4 regions of the Parafrankia discariae genome follow, and region 1 is predicted to be linked to each of the others. Evidence: riboswitches for the same ligand, from Rfam matches in the RefSeq annotation. Region 1 holds a riboswitch; each other region holds the start of a gene.
The links. A riboswitch is a leader RNA that binds a small molecule or an ion and turns the genes downstream of it on or off. The one in region 1 is predicted to bind cyclic di-AMP.
Positions count from the first base shown of each region.

Region 2: another riboswitch for cyclic di-AMP. It lies ahead of B056_RS0133415 (transglycosylase family protein); the one in region 1 lies ahead of B056_RS0103005 (C40 family peptidase).
Region 3: another riboswitch for cyclic di-AMP. It lies ahead of B056_RS0126855 (C40 family peptidase); the one in region 1 lies ahead of B056_RS0103005 (C40 family peptidase).
Region 4: another riboswitch for cyclic di-AMP. It lies ahead of B056_RS0115985 (peptidoglycan-binding protein); the one in region 1 lies ahead of B056_RS0103005 (C40 family peptidase).

Region 1 covers NZ_KB891103.1:218,458-223,179, forward strand. Annotated here, with positions in the region: gene B056_RS0103000 (hypothetical protein) at 1-314, shown strand, start outside; cyclic di-AMP (ydaO/yuaA leader) riboswitch at 1,262-1,438, shown strand; gene B056_RS0103005 (C40 family peptidase) at 1,599-2,555, shown strand; gene B056_RS0103010 (PHB depolymerase family esterase) at 3,509-4,177, opposite strand; gene B056_RS0103015 (type 1 glutamine amidotransferase) at 4,285-4,722, opposite strand, start outside.
Region 2 covers NZ_KB891285.1:47,096-51,817, reverse strand. Annotated here, with positions in the region: gene fbaA (class II fructose-bisphosphate aldolase) at 1-288, shown strand, start outside; cyclic di-AMP (ydaO/yuaA leader) riboswitch at 1,543-1,762, shown strand; gene B056_RS0133415 (transglycosylase family protein) at 1,768-2,451, shown strand; gene B056_RS0133410 (transglycosylase family protein) at 3,764-4,507, shown strand.
Region 3 covers NZ_KB891248.1:22,587-27,308, forward strand. Annotated here, with positions in the region: gene B056_RS0126845 (heavy metal translocating P-type ATPase) at 1-341, shown strand, start outside; gene B056_RS0126850 (DUF305 domain-containing protein) at 1,257-1,868, shown strand; cyclic di-AMP (ydaO/yuaA leader) riboswitch at 2,377-2,574, shown strand; gene B056_RS0126855 (C40 family peptidase) at 2,706-3,677, shown strand; gene B056_RS0126860 (M56 family metallopeptidase) at 3,839-4,722, opposite strand, start outside.
Region 4 covers NZ_KB891216.1:20,765-25,486, reverse strand. Annotated here, with positions in the region: gene B056_RS0116000 (DUF5134 domain-containing protein) at 1-594, shown strand, start outside; gene B056_RS0115995 (LppP/LprE family lipoprotein) at 744-1,316, shown strand; gene mce (methylmalonyl-CoA epimerase) at 1,444-1,869, opposite strand; gene B056_RS0115985 (peptidoglycan-binding protein) at 2,015-2,782, opposite strand; cyclic di-AMP (ydaO/yuaA leader) riboswitch at 3,063-3,230, opposite strand; gene B056_RS0115980 (serine hydroxymethyltransferase) at 3,658-4,722, opposite strand, start outside.

The DNA.
Region 1 (4,722 bases):
GCCGGCTCGAGGCCCTGGACGCCCTGCTGAGCCGGCTCGAGGACGCCGAGCGCCAGGCCGCGGACGCCGGTGAGCACCTCATCCGGACCCGGCAGTGGCAGGAGGACACGGTCCGGACCATCCAGGAGGAGCGGGCCCGGATGCGCCAGCGCCAGCAGGCCCTGGACGACCTGGCCGAACATGCCCGCGCGGCCGTCGAGGCCCTGCAGGGCAGCTACCGCTCGCTGCCGCCCGAGGTGAAGCAGCTCGAGATCGAGCTCCAGGTCCTCAACAGCTCCGGCTTCCTGAGCCGCCGCAACGGCCGGACCCGCTGAACCGAGCCCGCTGAACCCGGCCCGGTGAGCGGCTGGCCCGGTGAGCGGCTGGCCCGGTGAGCGGCTGGCCTGGTGAGCGGCTGGCCTGGTGAGCGGCTGGCCTGGTGAGCGGCTGGCCTGGTGAGCCCGGCCCGCGGAGCGGCCGGCTCGATGGAACCCGATCCGTGAAGCCCGGCCCGTGAGCGGCCGGCCGCCGTTCGTGGCGGGCCGCGGCGCGCTCGCCACCGGCGTCCAGCTCGCCGTTTGGTGGCGGCCTCGCCCTTCGGGGCGGAATCAGGCCGGATTGGCCTCTGAAAGGGCGAGCCCGGCGACAAAGGGCGAGGGCGGCTGGGCCCGTCCCACGCGAGGGCCCGCTGCGCGTCAAGGCCAGCCCACGCCAGCCCACGGCGGTCCACGCCAGCCCACGCCAGCCCGCGGCGGCCCGCGGCGGCGGCGCCTGCGGGCTGGCGCCCGACGCGGCTCCCGGGAGGCTCTCCCGGCCGGCGGCACCGCGCCGGTCCGTTTCAACGGTCCCAGGAGCTCCGTTCACGTCCCACGTGCGCGGTGACACGTGCACGGTGAAGGTGGCCGGGGGTCGGGCCTCCCGGTAGTCCGCGGCCGCCGGATCCCGCCGGGAAGAGACGGGCCGGGGACGGAGTGAACCGGGCGCGCGAGCGGCCCGGCGGGTGGTACCGGCTCGGTCCGCCGAGGCTGGGAACCCCCGCACAAGCCAGGAAGTTCTGGTCACCTAACGTGTTGGGACGTGATCCTCGTGTGGCCGCACAAAAACGTGACCGGAAGCTCAGCACCCCTCCTGACCTGGGCAGATGCGGCGCCGCAAGGGGCCCTTCTTTGCACACTCGACGTAGTTGAGGAGGACTAGTGTTTACCCGCACCATCCGTGTGGACTAGTCTCGCTTCCGACGTCACGACAACACCGGACCGAACGCCGAATCCTGCCCGCGGTCCTGGTGTCCCCTCCGAGTCGTCACCACGGGCAGGAGCGGGGGACCCACCTCCACCGGCTGGCGCCACGACACGGCGCTGGCCTAGGGGTGAAGTCCATCGCGTGAAGGTCGCGCTATGGACCGGGCAGCCCAGCCCGAACCCGACAGCTCACCTCGCAGGCGTACGGGAAGGAACGCAACGTTGTCTGCGCAAAGTGTGCAGCTTGATGCTGAGAGACGCCGGCAGGAAGGGCGCGGTCGCCACCGTGCGCCGTCCGCCCCCACGGCGTCCAGCCGAGCCAGAGCCAGGGCCCGCACCGTCGCGGCCATCACCACCGGAACCGTCGCGGTCTCCGGGGTGGCACTCGCCGGGTGCGCCCAGGATGTGAACTCGGACGTCGCGCTGGACGACGGCACGAACACCGCTCCGATGACGCTCGCGACCCAGATCGGGTCCCGGCTGGCGGTCGACGGAGCCATCCAGGCCGCCACCGCGACCGGCGGCGGGTCCGGAACCGTTCTCGACGCCACCACGGACATCTCCGCGCCGACTCTCTCGTCGAAGATCGACGTCGGCCTGCGCGTGACGAACCCCGAGGTCACGGTCAACGCGGACGAGCCCGTCAACATCGGCTTCTCGCTCTACAACGAGGAGACGCAGGCCCCGCTCGCGGACCAGCTCATCAAGGTCCAGGTCAAGCTGCCGACCGGGTGGGCCACCTTCCTGCACCTGACCACGGACGACCGCGGCTTCGCGTCGTACACCGCCAAGGTGCTGACCACCACGAACGTCACGGCGATCTTCGACGGGACTGACGCCCTCCAGTCGGCGCACTCGGAGAACGACGCCACGCTGCACGTCCGCCCGGCTCCGCCGCCGGTGCCCGCGCAGGCCTCACGCAGCGCGGACCGCACGGGCGTGAACGTCAGCACCCCGGTGGTCAGCGTCAACCTGCCGGCCAGCACCATCGGCGAGAAGGCCGTCTACCTGGCCTCGCTACAGGCCGGCAAGCCGTACGTCTACGGCGCCGAGGGCCCCAGCTCCTTCGACTGCTCCGGTCTGGTGCAGTACGTGTACCGGCAGCTCGGCAAGAGCGTGCCGCGCACCACCGACGCGCAGTACGCCGCCACCACGCGGATCTCCCAGTACAACAAGGCGCCCGGCGACCTGATCTTCTTCGGGGCTCCCGGCAACATCTACCACGTCGGCATCTACGCCGGCGACGGCAAGATGTGGGTCGCGCCGCACAGTGGTGACGTCGTCAAGCTTCAGACGATCTACACGACCTCGTACTCGGTCGGCCGCATCCCCTAAGCAGGGCGGCCCGGCAAGAAGACTGGCTGTTCTCGACGTCGGTCGTTCCACAAGCCCACGCACCGCTCGGACGGGGCTGCCAGGATACGGACGCCCCGTCCCCCGGAACGAGCCGCAGCGCGATCTCCCCCTCCGATCGCGCCCGGCTCCGCCGCCGGGTCGGGGTTGTCGGGATCAACCCCGACCCGGCGGGTCTTCCGGAGCTGACCAGGTCCCCTGTGCCGGACCATCGTCGTCGCGTCCACTCGGAACGAGCTGTCTCACGGAACGTCCGTGCCCCGCAACGACCGGGGTAGTACTTCCGTGGACAGACTCCAGCACCTTTCGTGACGGTTTCACTACGTGACGCCTTCATCGGGCCGGTTGACGGCCATGAGCAGTAGGCCGTTGCGGCATCATTCTACTTCGGCATAAGTAGCGTAGATGTAGCTTTAGCCGGTCAGACTGCCACTACCGGGCAGCAAAACCCCATTCAGACCAACCCGTCACCCAACGCAAACCCACACAAAAGTCAACCACACCCCACCGCTCCGCGATCCTTCCGGTGGGACGGACGTCAGATCCCCCCCCATCTGACGTCCGTCCGGCCGGAAGGCCCCGGACTCCGCTGGCCGTCTGTCCGATCCCCCCCCCCATCGGGCCGGCGGCCAGCGGACCCCCGTAAACCTTCCGGCCGCCCGCTGGTCCGTCGGGGCCGTTACCCCCCCTCCCGGCGACGTCGACGGACCGCTCGGGCCCCGGCCGCTCCACCCTCGCGGGTGCGGCGGCCGGGGCTCCGGGAAGACTCCAAGGGCGGCCCCTCGCCGCGGCGAACACACAGCACCGCGGCAGGCACAAGCCCCGAAATGGCCAGCGAGCCGTCCCCGACAGGACCAACGGCCGCCCGATCCATTAAATGACTAGTTCTTTGCTACTAGCGCGAACTGTCTAGTCAGTGCACCGAACCGAGCCGGTCAGACCTTCCGGCGAAGGTCGCGGGAGAAGTCCCACAGCGTGCTGGAGACCTTTTTGTTCCAGTTCGTCTCGGCGACCCGCCCGTGCGGGGCGACGGTGTCGCAGGTGGGGCCAGGCTCTGCTTCGAACTGTCCCACGACGCCCACCGCCGCGTAGACGGGGGGGCCGGGCGAGCAGGCCGCGAGCAGGGCGAGCCGGGCGCCCTCCCCGATACCCCAGACGTAAACCCGATTCAGGTCGATGTCGGTGCGCTCCTCGTCCATGTAACGGACGACGTCGCGCAGGTACTGCTGGTCCGCTCCGTTAGGGTCGTCGAGCCGCCAGGTACCGGCGACCGCCTCCGGGAAGGCGAGCGCGAAGTGACGGCGGTTCGCCAGCGACGACGCGCCACTGTCGTGTTCCAGTGAACTCGCATCCGTATTGTCATCGTGCAGGATGATTACCAGGGGCAACGGGTCGTTCGGTTTGGAGTCCGCCTGAACGAGCAGCTCCCGGTCGGCCGACGGATAGCCATCCGGGATTGTGACCCGTTCGACCTTGGGACGGCCATTGGCCGCGACGAGCCACCAGATGGCCACAAGTGCCACCCCGGCGATGATCACGTTTCTCTTGTTCTTGCCCCACCAGCCGGCAAGGGGATTCGACGCCACGATCCAACCGAACCACACCCGGCACCAGGAAATCGCCGAATTCAGCCCAGCGCGTCAACGCGGACCCGGGCGGGACGACGCCGGTGGCACTTCCCAGCCCCCGGCCGGCACCGGCGGGCGCCCGGTCAGCCCCCGGCGAGTGCCCGCGCCCGTGCCCGGCGCAGCGTGTCCGCCTCGACCGGGGCGTCCAGCGGGGCCAGCGAGCCATGCACCCAGGTGAGCAGCAGATCGGCCAGGGCCGGGTTCTGGGCCAGCACCGGCCCGTGCAGGTAGGTGCCGATGACCTTCCCGTCGACGATGCCGTCGGTGCGCGCGGGGGTGCCGTCGCCGACGCCGAGGCGCACCGTGCCGAGCGGGATGCCCCGGGACCCGGGAAGCGCGCGGGTGCGCCCGCCGTGGTTCTCGTACCCGTACAGCGTCGGCAGGCCGAGCCGCTGGTCGGGCTCCACCACGATGTCACCGACGGCCCGCGGGGGCGGCGGGGCGTCCGGCGGGTCGAACGAGCGGCGGGTCTCCATGTCCACCAGGTGGACGCCCTCGTGGACCCGGCCGTTGCCGGCCGG
Region 2 (4,722 bases), on a different contig from region 1:
GTCTTCCACGGCGGCAGCGGGTCGGACCTCGCCGAGATCCGCGAAACACTCGACTACGGCGTCATCAAGATGAACGTGGACACCGACACCCAGTACGCGTTCACCCGGCCGATCGTCGACCACATGCTCCGCAACTACGACGGTGTCCTCAAGGTGGACGGTGAGGTCGGGAACAAGAAGGCCTACGACCCGCGCACCTACGGCAAGGCCGCCGAAACCGCCATGGCCGCCCGGGTCGCCCAGGCCTGTGACGACCTGCGGTCCGCCGGCCGGTCGATCGGGGTCTGACCCGCTCCGCCCGGTTCGAGGCCCGGCGGTCACCTGATCGGCTCTTCTCCCTCCCGGGGACATCTGTCCCCGGGAGTACTCCCATGTCGTGACTCCCCCGGCCGCCGCGCGCCCGAATGAGATTCCTCCAGGACAGGACGAGATCGCTCCGGGACAAGCAGTACCCGCCGGGCCACACACCGCCGGTCGGGCGGGCCGGCCGTCCCGGCGGGCCGAACCACCCGGGACGGCCGGCGCCCTTCGGACCTCCGACACCACCAGGAACGCGGAGCGACCAGAGGGACACGAGAAGCTATCTGCGACGCAGAGTGCCCAAACAAGCACCTGACGCCGACATGAGGACGGGGTGTGCTTCCTCCCCTCTTCATCCGAGGCGGAACCGCACCCGTCGAGGTGAGGCGTCGCCCGCCCGGCGAGGCCTCCTGAAGATCGTGCGGGCGGTCGGCGCCGTCTCGGCGGCCATATCCGTCCCGGACACCACGAAGCCCACGGTCCCCCCGAGCCTCTCACCGGTGACGGATCAGGTGGCACCTGCTGAGACCACACGTACGGACCCAGCGGCTCTCACCTCTGACACGGCACCCATGTGGGCTCCGACGTGTCTTAACGCGCCGCTCCGCGCACCGATCCGCCCAGGGGCGCGCGCCGGCCCGGATTCCCACCCGAAGAGGGCTACTTCGGGGCACGCGCAGAGGCACCAGACAGCCCACGCGATCGTCCGATCACGGGTGAGAGACACGCACGGACCCGGCTCAAACAAGATCAACCTCGGGGGCGAACGGGACGTACCGACCCGACCCCGCGGGACACCGCGACCCGACAACCGGTCACAGAAGCATCCCTACAAGTTAACTCATAGTTACGGTTAGGTTTCTCACACATCACGGCATCCGAGTCGGGATCGGCACGAGGATATGAATTTTCTAGCCGCTTGATGGCACCCTGGCCGGACGCGGGTAGCCTTCCCGCATATTCGGCTCGATTGCCGACAGCACACCCAACGGTAACGATCTTTCACCAGTGTGATTTGTCGGCACGAACCACCCTCCGCGACACGGTCACCAAGTTAATGAGCGCGCGTGCGCGCGCGCTACCAGCACCGTGATCAAACCTCAAGCAGCCAACGGACGGTGTGCTCTTTTTCACCTGAGGCATTCAGTGCTTGTCGTTCGGCCCGACGGCGTGGTTATGGTCTTCGCCGTGCCCGGAGACAGGCCGGGCACCCGACGGGTGGCACGCCGAATCCCTGCCCCCATCCGTTGGAAACAGAAACCCGATGGCAGGAGCGGGGGAACCAATACCCGGTCGCCGATTCTGGGGACCTTGGGGTGAAGCCGCTAACGCCGACGACACGAGGAGGAAAATTGTCCTCCGTTGCCGAAGGCACAGGATTTCCGGAGTTCCTGACTTGGCGGCCGGGCTTTTCCCTGCCCGAACCCGACAGCTCACCTCGCAGGCGTGGGGAAGGAAAACTCACGCATGTCCGACGCACGTACCAGTGGCCGACAACGCCGCAGCAGTACCCGCAGCCGGGCCCGCACTCTCGTCTCCGTCCCCGTCATCGCCGCGGCGGTCGGCGGTACACTCGCCCTGAGCCAACCGGCCAACGCCGCCACGACCTGGGAAGGTCTGCGGCAATGCGAGTCCGGCGGGAACTACACGACGAACACCGGTAACGGCTACTATGGCGCTTACCAGTTCTCGTCAGGCACCTGGCGCAGCCTCGGCTACTCGGGGCTGCCACACACGGCTCCGCCCGCCGTGCAGGACGCAGCGGCACTGCAACTCGCACTCCGTTCCGGGTTCGGCCAGTGGCCGGTCTGCGGGAGCGGAATGGGCTCCGACCAGCTCCTACCCGGGGCGTCGTCATCAGGCGCCGGCATCCAGGCGTCCAGGGCGGCCGAGCGCACCTCGCTGGTCGCCCAGCCCGTCGCCGCGGGCATCCCGGGCCTTACCCGGGCGTACACCGCGTCCATGGTCAATCAGGTCAGCGCCGAGGTCCGCGCCTGGCAGACCAAGATGAACTCCCTCGGCTACCCCCTCACGGCCGACGGCAGCTACGGACCACTGTCCGCGGCCGCGGCGCGTGACTTCCAGGCCGCACGCGGCCTCCTGGTGGACGGCGTCCTGGGTCCACAGACCTGGGCAGCCACCTTCGGCTGACCGACGCCGACCGGCGCACTCGGTCACCAGCCGGGCCGGCTGACGGCTACCGCCGCACGCGGCGACCGCTCCCCCCGCTGGCTGAACCGAACCACCGCACCCTCCTGACGGCGCCGCCCCGCGCCGCCGTCCGGTCACGGTGGCCTCCACGCCCCGGTCGAGCCCCCTTCGCAGGGCGTCCTTCCCCCGGATGAGGCATCCCACCCGCGCCCGTCGCGGTGAGCCATCCCCTCCATGGACTCAGGCCCTCGAACCGACGCCCGCGAATCATCCGTTCTCCACCTTCGCCCGGCCGGTGTCCGCGGCGATCCCACTCGCGGCTGACCACGTGCTGTCGCATCCGCGAGACCCCCACCAGCACGAGGTCGACATCCCGCCGCGACGGGTCCCCTCCGCGGAGGTTTCCGTCACCCGGTTCGTCGGCAGCGAAGAGCCGCCGTGCCAGGACCGCAGGACCCGCCCGCCCGGCGCGGACCCCGCCGGGCGGGCGGGGCGGTGCGTGGATCGCCCCAACGATCCGCGCGGCACGCGACCCACCGCCGACCCGGCCACGTCGAGCCCGCCGCACGATCTCCTCCGGCCCCGGCCGGAGGAGGAGCCGTCCACGCCGGTGATCCCGGCGGGCGGGCGTGTCCCCGCACAGAGCGGGACACGCCCGCCACGGACGGCCAGCCCGACCCGTCGCCCGCGCAGGACCTCCCTCCGCCGCGCCCCGTGCCCCCGGGCCACAACCCCTCAGCCGCCACTCGGCCATCAATCTCTAACTGGTTACCTTAAATACACAGAATGTAATTCTCTATAGAAAAACTACAAAAAAACTACTAACGTACTTTTGCGGAGCCGGCGGGACCCGACGGCACGCGGCCCGACCCACCCCGGCGGACGGCCGTCCCCGGCCTGGCGGTAGCGTTGTCCGACTCAGTGCTTCTCGTCACGATCGGCTACGTCACTCGGCAAACAGCCCATTCGGGTAGCTCCGATGTGGTCCTTTCGCATCCCCCACCGGCCGCCCGAATTTGCGCCGTCTAGCTAGATCTCGCTACAGTTCCGCCCACTCGCCTCCCCGGGCGAGGTCATGCGGACGGACGCCGAGTCCTGCCCCCGTCCTCATGGCCGGAACGAGCACGGACAACATCGGGCAGGAGCGGGGGACCCACCATCCGGACGCCCCCGGCGTCCTAGGGGTTAAGCCGGCGAGACATCCGGCCGGGAGCACCGATCCGCGAGGACGGGCTCCGGGCCAGCGGCGCCGGCCGGGCAACTTCCAGCCCGAACCCGACAGCTCACCCCGTAGGCGACGGGAAGGATTCTGATGCGATCGCATGATCGTGTTCCCGCCCGTTCCAATGGCCGTGGCGGAAGGCACCGAGCGACCCAGGGACCGTCCACCGCGACTCGGGTCCTGCGCACCACCGGCGCCGTCACGGCGCTGGTCGGCACCGGGCTCGCGGTGACCGCGGCTCCCGCGGGAGCGGCGACCGCCGACGACTTCGCGAAGCTCCGCAAGTGCGAGTCGGGCGGCAACTACGCCATCAACACCGGCAACGGCTTCTACGGTGCCTACCAGTTCGACCAGCGCACCTGGACGGGCCTGGGCTACCCCGGCCGACCCGACCAGGCTCCGCCCGCGATGCAGGACGAGGCCGCGTACAAGCTGTACGACAGCCGCGGCTGGTCACCCTGGCCCGGCTGCACCGGCAAGCTCGGCCTCACCCGGAACGGCCCCGCGCCGGAGTCGTCCGGTGCCGGCGGCGACGTGATCGCCCAGGCCCTGACACCGGCCGAGCCGCCCATGACCCTCGAGCGCGCCCGTTCGGAGGTCGCCGGCCGGTTCGGCGGCGAGGCACTGAACGTCGGTATGAGCGACGACGTGCGCGCGGACGCCTTCGTCTGGCAGGCGGAGATGCGCGACCGCAGGTTCGTCCTGACCGTCGACGGCAAGTTCGGCCCGGAATCGCAGGGGATCGCCGCGCTCTACTCGTACCTCACCCGGGTGAGCGACGGTCAGCCGGGCGTGGTCGGCCAGAACCTGTGGAGCGCCACGGTCAGTGGCTGACAGCGGCCGCCGACGTCGGCGGCCCCGACGGGCGCTGCGGCAACTGCCAACGCCGGTGACTGACGCCGCCGGCGACTGACAACACCGACAGCTGTCGCGCGCCCTGAGACGGCCGCCAGCGTCCTCGCTCCGTCGACACCGCCCCAGCGCGGCTGACAGCGCCGTCAGCCGGCTGGCGGCACGGCCGACGGCGCCCGCGCCCCCGCATCCGCACC
Region 3 (4,722 bases), on a different contig from region 1:
AGGCCGACCTCGGCATCGCGATCGGCGCCGGCACCGACGTCGCCATCGAGACCGCGGACGTCGTGCTCATGCGCTCCGACCCGCTCGACGTGCCCGCCGCGCTGCTCATCGGCCGGGCCACCGTCCGCAAGATGCGCCAGAACCTGGCCTGGGCCGTCGGCTACAACACGGTCGCGTTGCCGATCGCCGCCGGCGTCTTCGAGCCCCTCGTCGGGCTCACGCTACGACCCGAGATCGCCGCGCTGACCATGTCCGGGTCCAGCTTCCTGGTCGCAGTGAACGCCCTGCTACTCAAACGGCAGAAGCTGCCGCACACGTTGACAGAGCCGGCCTCGGTTTAGCGCCGCGGCGACGTGACCGCCGACGTCGACACCGCACACCAGGATGTCGACCTGCTCGAACCGGTTCACGAACTCATGGTCCGGCCCGGCACAGGCGGCGACGTTGCCCGGGGTAGGCGAACCGCTTCGGGTGATCGGGGTCGGCGCGGGACGGACTCCGCTCCCCGGTACTGGCTCGGCCGTCGAACTCCGAGTCGAACCAACACTACGGTGCATAGTAGTTGTCTATCGGAGTACCGCCGCACACACGGCCTGTCGTGGCCCTCAGTCGGAACGCCTTCGATACTTACGAGCGGGAAAAGGGGCTGCTGTCCACTCCCCGGGCGGCGCCTCGCATGCCCTCGCGGAGGAACTGCCACGGCGGAAGAAACTAGCTTGCGTAGTAGGATCCGGGCGAGGAAGCGGGAGAGGGTGACGTGACGCGCTGCGAGGCACCGGCACGACACGGGGCGCTCTGGGCCCGGCTCACGCTCGTGTCGGCCGTCTTGCTCGGACTGCTGGTGATGCACGCCGGCCTGGCCGCGCAGGTGCATGCGTCCACCTCGCCACTCTGCGTCGAGGACTCCAGTCATGATGTTCACCAGGGCTGGTCCCACCCGCACCAGCCCGCGGGTGAGGACCACGGCCACCAGGGCATGCTCTGTTCGGCGGTGTTCCGTGACGACCCCGAACCGGTTCCTCACAGCGGCGAACAGTACGACCTGGCAGCCTTACCCACCTCCTCTCATGTTTCCTCCCTCGCCGGGACGTGTGGTGACCCACCGCGGACGCCGCCGCCTCGGCCCGTGACCGATTTGTCTGTCTACTGTGTGTGGCGGCTGTGAGCGGAACGGCGTCGGACCTCAAGCACACCTGTCGGCGTGCTTGACGGCTCCGGTCTCAGTTCCGTTGGCAATCCGACATCGAGGACGACTCGTGCGAAGAAGACACCATTTTGGGCTCGCGGCCGTAGCGCTGGCCCTGACAGCCACGCTTGCGGCGTGCGGGGGCGACGGCACCCCGACAACACCTTCGTCCACGCCCACAGGAAGCGGCAGCGCTGCCAGTGCCAGCGACCACAACGCCGCGGACGTGATGTTCGCCCAGATGATGATCCCGCACCACCAGCAGGCCGTGGAGATGGCGGAGCTGGCACCCGGGCGAGCCGCCAACCCGGCGGTGCTCACGCTAGCCCAGCAGATCGGGGCCGCGCAGGCACCGGAGATCGAGACGATGACCGGCTGGCTTGAGGCCTGGGGCGAACCCACCGCCATGCCCGGCACCGGCGGCCACGGCGGCGGCCACGGCACCGGCGACATGGGAATGATGTCGGCGGACGACATGGCCGCCCTCCAGGGGGCGTCCGGGCCGGACTTCGACCGCAAATTCCTGGAGATGATGATCCAGCATCACGGGGGCGCGATCGAGATGGCGCGCACCGAACAGCGAGACGGGCAGTTCCCCGACGCCGTGGCCCTGGCCGGGACGATCGAGTCCACGCAGACCACAGAGATCGAGACCATGAAGGGCCTGCTCGGTACCGGATAGCCGAACAGGGCCCTGGGGTGCCGGCACGTCGCCGGCACCCCAGGGCAACGTGGATCCCAGATACGGCACTCGGCACGACAAGGGCGAACATCGGGCCACAGCGAAGGACCTGCCGACGAGACAGCCGATCCGGTGCGTGGCATGGGGCCGACGGCCACCAGCTTCGACGATCAGTGTCTCTCGGTGATGGAGAAGTCGGTATCGAGACGCTCCCTCATCCCGAAAACTATGTCTCGTAGTAGAAGGCGAGCTTCGGGAAGGGTCGGCGATGTCCGAATGCAGTGCACTGAGCCGCTGCCGCGCGCCCGCACCGTGCGGGCCGGGGAAGGCTCTTGGTCGTTATCGGAGGTGGTCCGGGTGATCGGTGGCGCCTCAAGAGGGCGCACTTCGCCGTCGGCCAATAGGGATCTTGCTGGAGTGATGGGGGCGTCCCTCGAAGATCTTCCGAGATCATCCGATGGCTAGCTACTATGTCACGTAGTAGGTAGTGTGTGTATCTGTCACAGCATCGGACCGTACGCCGAATCCTGCCCCCGGTCCGGTGACCCCCTCCGACGAGCATCTGGGGCAGGAGCGGGGGAACCACGTTCCTCCGGGCGTCGCCTCCTTCGACGCCCTTGGGGTGAAGCCGAACGCGTACAGGGCGTTCGGCCGGGCTCCCAGCCCGAACCCGACAGCTCACCTCGCAGGCGTAGGGGAAGGATCACCATGGTGCCTGCGCGGAGTGCGCAGCTTGATGGAGAAAGACGTCACCCGGAAGGACGTGGCCGCCATCGGGCGCCGTCCGTCCCCACAGCGCCGAGCCGGGCCAGAGCCCGAGCTCGCGCCGTCGCAGCGGTGACCACCGGCACTGTCGTGGTCTCCGGCATGGCTCTCGCCGGATGTGCCCCGGAGCCCAGTCCGGACAGGGCGTTGGACGACGGCACGAACACCACGTCACTGACACTCGCGACCCAGATCGGGTCCCGGACGGCAGTCGACGGCGCCATCCAGGGCACAGCGGGAGAGGGCGCGTCGGGCACCGTCATCGATGCCACGACGGACATCTCCGCACCGACTCTGTCGCCCAAGATCGACGTGGGCCTGCGTGTGACGAACCCCGACGTGACCGTCAACGCGGACGAACCTGTCAACATCGGCTTCTCGCTGTTCAACGAGGAGACCCGTGCCCCGCTGGCCGACCAGCTCATCAAGGTGCAGGTCAAGCTCCCCACCGGCTGGGCGACCTTTCTGCACCTGACCACCGACGAACGTGGCTTCGCTTCCTACACGGCGCGTGTCCTCACCACCACGAACGTCACGGTGATCTTCGATGGTACGGATGCCCTCCAGTCCGCCCGCTCCGAGAACGAGGCGACCCTGCACGTACGCCCGTCCCCGCCGCCGGTACCTGCGCAGGCCTCCCGCAGCGCTGTGAACGTCGAGACCCCGGCGGTCAACGTCAACATCCCGGCCAACACGCTGGGGGAGAAGGCTGTCTACCTGGCGTCGCTGCAGGCTGGCAAGCCCTACGTCTACGGTGATGAAGGGCCATACAGCTTCGACTGCTCCGGCCTGGTGCAGTACATCTACAAGCAGCTCGGCAAGACCCTTCCCCGGACCACCGACCAGCAGTACGCGGCGACAGCCAGGGTCGCGCAGGGCTCCGAACAGCCAGGCGATCTTATCTTCTTCGGCCAGCCCGGCGCGATCTACCACATGGGGATCTACGCCGACGGTGGGAAGATGTGGGTCGCGCCGAGGACCGGTGACGTGGTGAAGCTCCAGACCATCTGGGCGGACTCCTACCTGGTCGGTCGGGTGACCTGAGCCGGATCCACCGGCCAGTGAGGCCCCGGGCGGTGCTCGTGGCCGCCCGTGCCATGGTTGCCCGTGTCACGGGTCGCAGGTGACCGGGGCGGTGGCTTCGGCGTCGAGGTGTCGGTGGTCGTTGTAGCGGGGGTCGGTGACCGGCGGGCGCAGCGAGACGATCAGACGCAGTGATATCCCAGATCGCTGAGAGCGGGAACTGTCGTCACAACGAGTGGCAGGAGTAGCAGCACGGCGACGATGAGACCCCGGCCGACGACAGCGGGGCGGGACAGGGGCGGATCCGCGGTCAGCAGGCGCAGGACCCGTTGCCGTACGGCGGTGTTCGCCATGCCCAGCACGGGAGCCGGGGGGGCGGCTAGCCTCAGCACGGCTTCGGCGACGACTTGGGGCGCACTGCGCCGGGCCGCGCTGTCGTCCGCGGTGAGTTCGACGAGTCGGCGTAGCTCCTCGTGTCCTGTCCCGAAGAGCGGCACGAGCGGGAACGCCCTGGCCAGGACCGCTGTCGCGGTGAGGATGAGGTGGTGCCTGCCGGCGAGATGGGCGCGCTCGTGGGCGATGACGGCGTCAAGTTCGCTGGGCCGCAGGGCCCGCAACGCCCCTTCGGTGATGACGACGCCGCCGCTGCGGCCCGGCAGGCAGAACGCACTGCGATCAGCATGATCCAGGATGTAGATCGATAGCGCGGGATGGAAACGCCCGAGCAGACGGACGTCGTGCCGGTGACGGACACGCGACCGCCGGCCGGCGACGGCGACGGCGGCGGCGACATGAAGGAGACGGAGCGCTGCGGCGACGCCCACAACGACGCCGGCAGTGCGTGGAATCGTCCACCGGGTGGAGACCGTCAGACTGTGGTCGCCCCACCCACACCACTGGACGAGCAGGACCAGGATGTCCCCGATCGCATGCAGCGGTAGGAACAGCAGCATGGCGGCCAGCGCCGCCACGGACACCACGGAGATCATTGCTGCCAGCCACATGGCGACGGCGAGCCGCGGCGCACGGGAGGACCAGGAAGCGTCGCGGAGGAAACAGGGCAGGC
Region 4 (4,722 bases), on a different contig from region 1:
GCCGCCGGCGTGGCCTCCATCCTCGTCGCGGTGATCCACCTGTGGCGGATGCGGGCCCTGTTCCGTCGCCCGGTGGCGGCGGGCGGGCCGCATACGCACGCGTCCGCAGTGGACGGCTGGATCGAGGGCGGGCACGTGCTGGTCGCGGCGGGGATGGCGGTCATGTTCACCGGCCCCGGCCGGCTCGTCGGCTCCTGGCCGTTCCTCGCCCTGTACCTGGCGCTGACGGTGGCCCTGCTGGTCGGGCTCGTCGCCCACCCCCGGTGCAGCGCGCCGGGCATGTGGTCCTGCTGTGCGCTTCTCGTCGTCGAGGCGGCCGCGATGGCGTGCATGTCCGGGGCGGCCAGTGTCGCCGGGTGGCCGCTGCGCACCGACGGGGCGATCGGCGTCTGGTGCGTCGTCGTCTTCGGCGGGGCGGCCCTGGTGGCGCTGGCCGGCCTGCCGGCGCGCCGGTTCGCCGCGCCGCCGGCCCGCCCGCCCGTGCGTGAGCTGGCGGCCCGACTGATCGGGATCTTCCCGGAGCCGGTCGTCCCGCGTGGCTCCCGACTCGTCATGTCGGGGGGAATGATCCTGATGCTCCTCGCCCGTACCTGATCTCCCGCTCCCGTACCCCCCGGGGTGACCTGCTCCGAAACCGCGCATTCCGCTCACGGAGCAGGCGGCGGGCCCGAAGTGCGCCTACGGTCGGCCGGTCGGCAGATATCCGGCCGGCAGACACGAGGCCCAAAGAGGGGGCGGTCGCCATGCGTCGAGTCGTGTTCATCTCCGTGCTTGCCGCCGCGGTCATGTTGGGCGGGGTGGCGTCGTCGCTGTCCGCGTCCGCCGCGCCGACCACGGTGCCATCGTCCCCACCCGCCACATCGGGGGCCGCGGTGAGCTCGGCCGGTTCGGGGGGCTCGGCCGGTTCGGGGGGCTCGGCCGGCGCGGCCGGTTCGCTGAGCCTGGCGGAGGCCGCGAGCCTGGTCCGCGGCCGTGGCTACATACCGATCACCACCGACGGTTACGAGCCCACCCACAATCTCAGCGTGATCGTCGGCCGGCTCGCCACCTCGGTGGACGGCCATCCGCAGCAGGCGTTCCTCTTCCACCGCGGCCGGTTCGTCGGGACGGACGCCGTCGCCGGCGCGGGCGTGCGGTGGGTGTGGTCGACCAGCGAGGTGGTGGCGCTGCAGTACGACCTGTACCGTCCGGCGGACCCGATGTGCTGCCCGAGCGCGGGCGCGGCGACCGTACGGTTCCGGTGGAACGGCTCGGCGGTCGTGCCGCTCGACCCGATCCCGACCAGCCAGTGGTCCGCCGCCGAGAGCCGCCGCTGACCACCGACGCCGGGTCCCGGGGCTGAACCCGGGACCCGGCCGCGGTGGTCACACCGCCGATCCGGCGGGTTCACACGCCCGCCGGATCGGCGCACCCGCCGATCCGGCGGAGCCACCGATCCGCGGATCAGTGGCCCTCGGCCGCCTCGACCAGCTCGGTGAGCACCCCGCCGAGGCCCTTCGGGTGCATGAACGCGATCCGGCTGCCGGACGTCCCGTGCACCGGGGTCTTGTTGACCAGGTCGAACCCGGTGACGGTGAGCGCCGCCAGCGCCGCGTCGATGTCCGCCACCCCGTAGGCGATGTGGTGGATGCCGGGGCCCTTCTTCGTCAGGAACTTGCCGACCGGGCTGTCCGGGCGCACCGGTTCCAGTAGCTGGACGTAGGAACCGCCCGTGTCGCCGTCGTGCACCAGCAGCATCGCCTCGCGCACGCCCTGCGCCTCGTTCGTCTCCTGATGCGCGACCTTCAGGCCGAACGCCGCCTCATACCGGGGGATGGCCTCCTCCAGCGAGGCGACGGCGATTCCGACATGGTCGATCCTGGTCAGCACAAAAATCGCTCCTGCGTCGTGGACGGTCGGCCCTGGTCGCGTCCTGCCTGGTGGGCCAACCTCCGAGCCTGCCCGGAACCGGCCCGGCGGTCCACCGAAGCGCCGGGCCGGTCCGGTCGGGCGTGTCGGCCACGCCCGGCGCGGATCAGCCGAACAGCTTGTCGTGGGTCAGCGGGCCCACGACGCCGTCCGGGACGAGACCGTTCTTCTTCTGGAAGTCGACGACCATGTGGTTGGTCTGCGGACCGAACCGGCCGTCGATGGTGATCGGGTAGCCGATGTCGGCGAGCCGCTTCTGCACCAGCGCCACGTCCCAGCGGACGCCGGCGACCCCGAGCCGCATGTAGCCCGAGCTGGCGGTCGCCGGTGCCGGCGCGCTCGCCGCGGCCGGCGCGACGGTCGAGATCGTCCGGGCGGCGCCGCCGCTCACCGCGGCGGCCGCCGCGGCGCCACGGGACAGGTACTTCACGTGCATGCCGTTCTTGTAGGCGCTCCAGGCGCCGATGCCCTGGCTGGCGCACACCTGCCGCGCGGCCCAGGCGTTCACGTTCGGGTCGTAGAGGTCGCGGCTGCCGACCCAGCTCGCGTGCGCGCGCATGTTGATCTGCCAGAGGCCGCGGGAGTCCTCACCCACCGTCGCGTGGGCCGTCGTGTTGCCGCCCGACTCGGCCAGCGCGACCGCGACCCAGGTGCTCAGCGGAATCCCGCGGCAGGAGGGCAGGCCCGCGTTCTGCGCCGCCTGCGCGATGGTGACGTCGGAGACGGTGGCCGCGCTCGCCGGTCCCGCGGTGAACATCAGGCCCGCTGACGCGCCGATGACGCTCGCCGCGGTGACCACGGCGGCGCGCCCACGCCCGCGCCGCCGTGCGGAGGTGTTCGGACGGCTGGACAGGCGGTGCTTTCCATGCGACATCTAAGAATCTCGTTTCTGCTTTGAAGAACAGAGCTTCTGAATGTCCGGATGGGGAATTGATCCGTATACGGATCAAAAAGTTACGGCAACGATTCGCCCGGCGAGGGAAGCATGGTTCAGTGCGCCGGCGTTCTGTCGGCGTAAAAGTATTCCGGACCTGGGTGGGTCTAGATTTCCTGCGTCAACCCCGGGATGCGGGCACTGTGCGGCCACGGCGGCTGCCCGAGGGACGGGTGAAAGGCCCGCCTGGATGATCCAGACATGCGTGCGTACACGACGGTGATCCTTCCCGTACGCCTGCGAGGTTAGCTGTCGGGTTCGGGCCGGGAAGCCCGGTCGGGCGCGCCAGCGTGTTCACGGCGCGTTCGACTTCACCCCGAGGACGGCCGCCGGTGCGTGGGTGGCCGTCCGGAGGAACGTGGTTCCCCCGCTTCTGCCCTGTTGATCGCTAGGAGGGGACGACGGGCCTAGGGCAGAACTCGGCGTACGGCCCGTCGCTTGCTGCGAGCCAGGACACCGTAACGAACTACTAAGGGTAGTCGCAAGTACTAATTTTCCTGTTCTGACGGCGCACCCTTGTCACGATGCGCACACAGATTCGAGATTGAGACACTCCGTTCAGTAACCGGCGACGCTGCGGAGCGGGTCTCCGTCCGGACGTCGTCGCACCCGGCGCGGACGGCGACCGGCACGGCGGGGAGTGGCACGGCGGGGAGTGGCGCGGTGGGGGCGGTGGGGGAGTGGGAGGAGCGGGTCCGGGCACGCCTCGGCCCGGGCGTCTGCGTGGGCGCCCGGGCCGAGGATGTGCCTGTGTGTCTGCTGTGCTGGTGCGGGCCGGTGGGCGGTGCCGCCGACCGGTGCCACCGGCCGGTCGGTCAGACCCAGCCGGGCATCGGGTAGGCCGACATGAGGTCCCTGACCTCGCCCGAGATCCGCTCGATGGTCGCCTCGTCCGCGTCACCGGCGGCCTTGACGGCCTCGTCGATCCAGGCGGCGAGGGCGGGCATCTGCTCCGGGCGCAGCCCGCGGGTCGTGATCGCGGCGGTTCCCAGGCGCACCCCGGACGGGTCGAACGGCTTGCGCGGGTCGAAGGGAACCGTGTTGTAGTTCAGCTCGATACCGGCCCGGTCGAGCGCCTTCGCGGCCGGCTTTCCGGCGACTCCGCGGCTCGTCAGGTCAATGAGAATGAGATGGTTGTCGGTGCCGCCGGTGATGAGGTCGAAGCCGCGCCCGGAAAGCGCCTCGGCGAGCGCCTTCGCATTCGCGACGACCCGGTGCGCGTACTCCCGGAAATCCGGTGTCGCGGCCTCCCGAAGAGCGACCGCGACGGCGGCGGTGGTGTGGTTGTGCGGGCCGCCCTGGAGGCCGGGGAAAACAGCCTTGTCCAGCGCCGCGGCGTGCGTGCCGTCCGACATGATCATGGCGCCGCGCGGGCCGCGCAGCGTCTTGTGCGTGGTGGTCGTGATGACGGGAGCGTGCCCGACCGGCGACGGGTGGGCGCCACCGGCGATCAGCCCGGCGATGTGGGAGATGTCCGCGACGAGCACGGCGTCGATCTCGCGGGCGATCGCCGCGAACCCGGGGAAGTCGATGGTGCGGGGGATCGCCGTCCCACCGCAGAAGATCACCTTCGGTCGGTGTTCGAGGGCGAGGTCGCGGACCTCGTCCAGGTCGACCCGCCCGGTGTCCTGGCGGACCCCGTAGCGGACCCCGCGGAACCAGCGGCCGGTCGCCGACACCGTCCAGCCGTGGGTAAGGTGGCCGCCCGAGGGCAGGCCCATGCCCATCACCGGGTCGCCGGGCTGCAGGAAGGCCAGGTAGACCGCGAGGTTGGCGGGGGACCCGGAGTACGGCTGGACGTTCGCGTGCTCGACGCCGAACAGCGACTTCGCCCGGTCGATCGCCAGCGTCTCGATCGGGTCGATGACCTGCTGACCCTC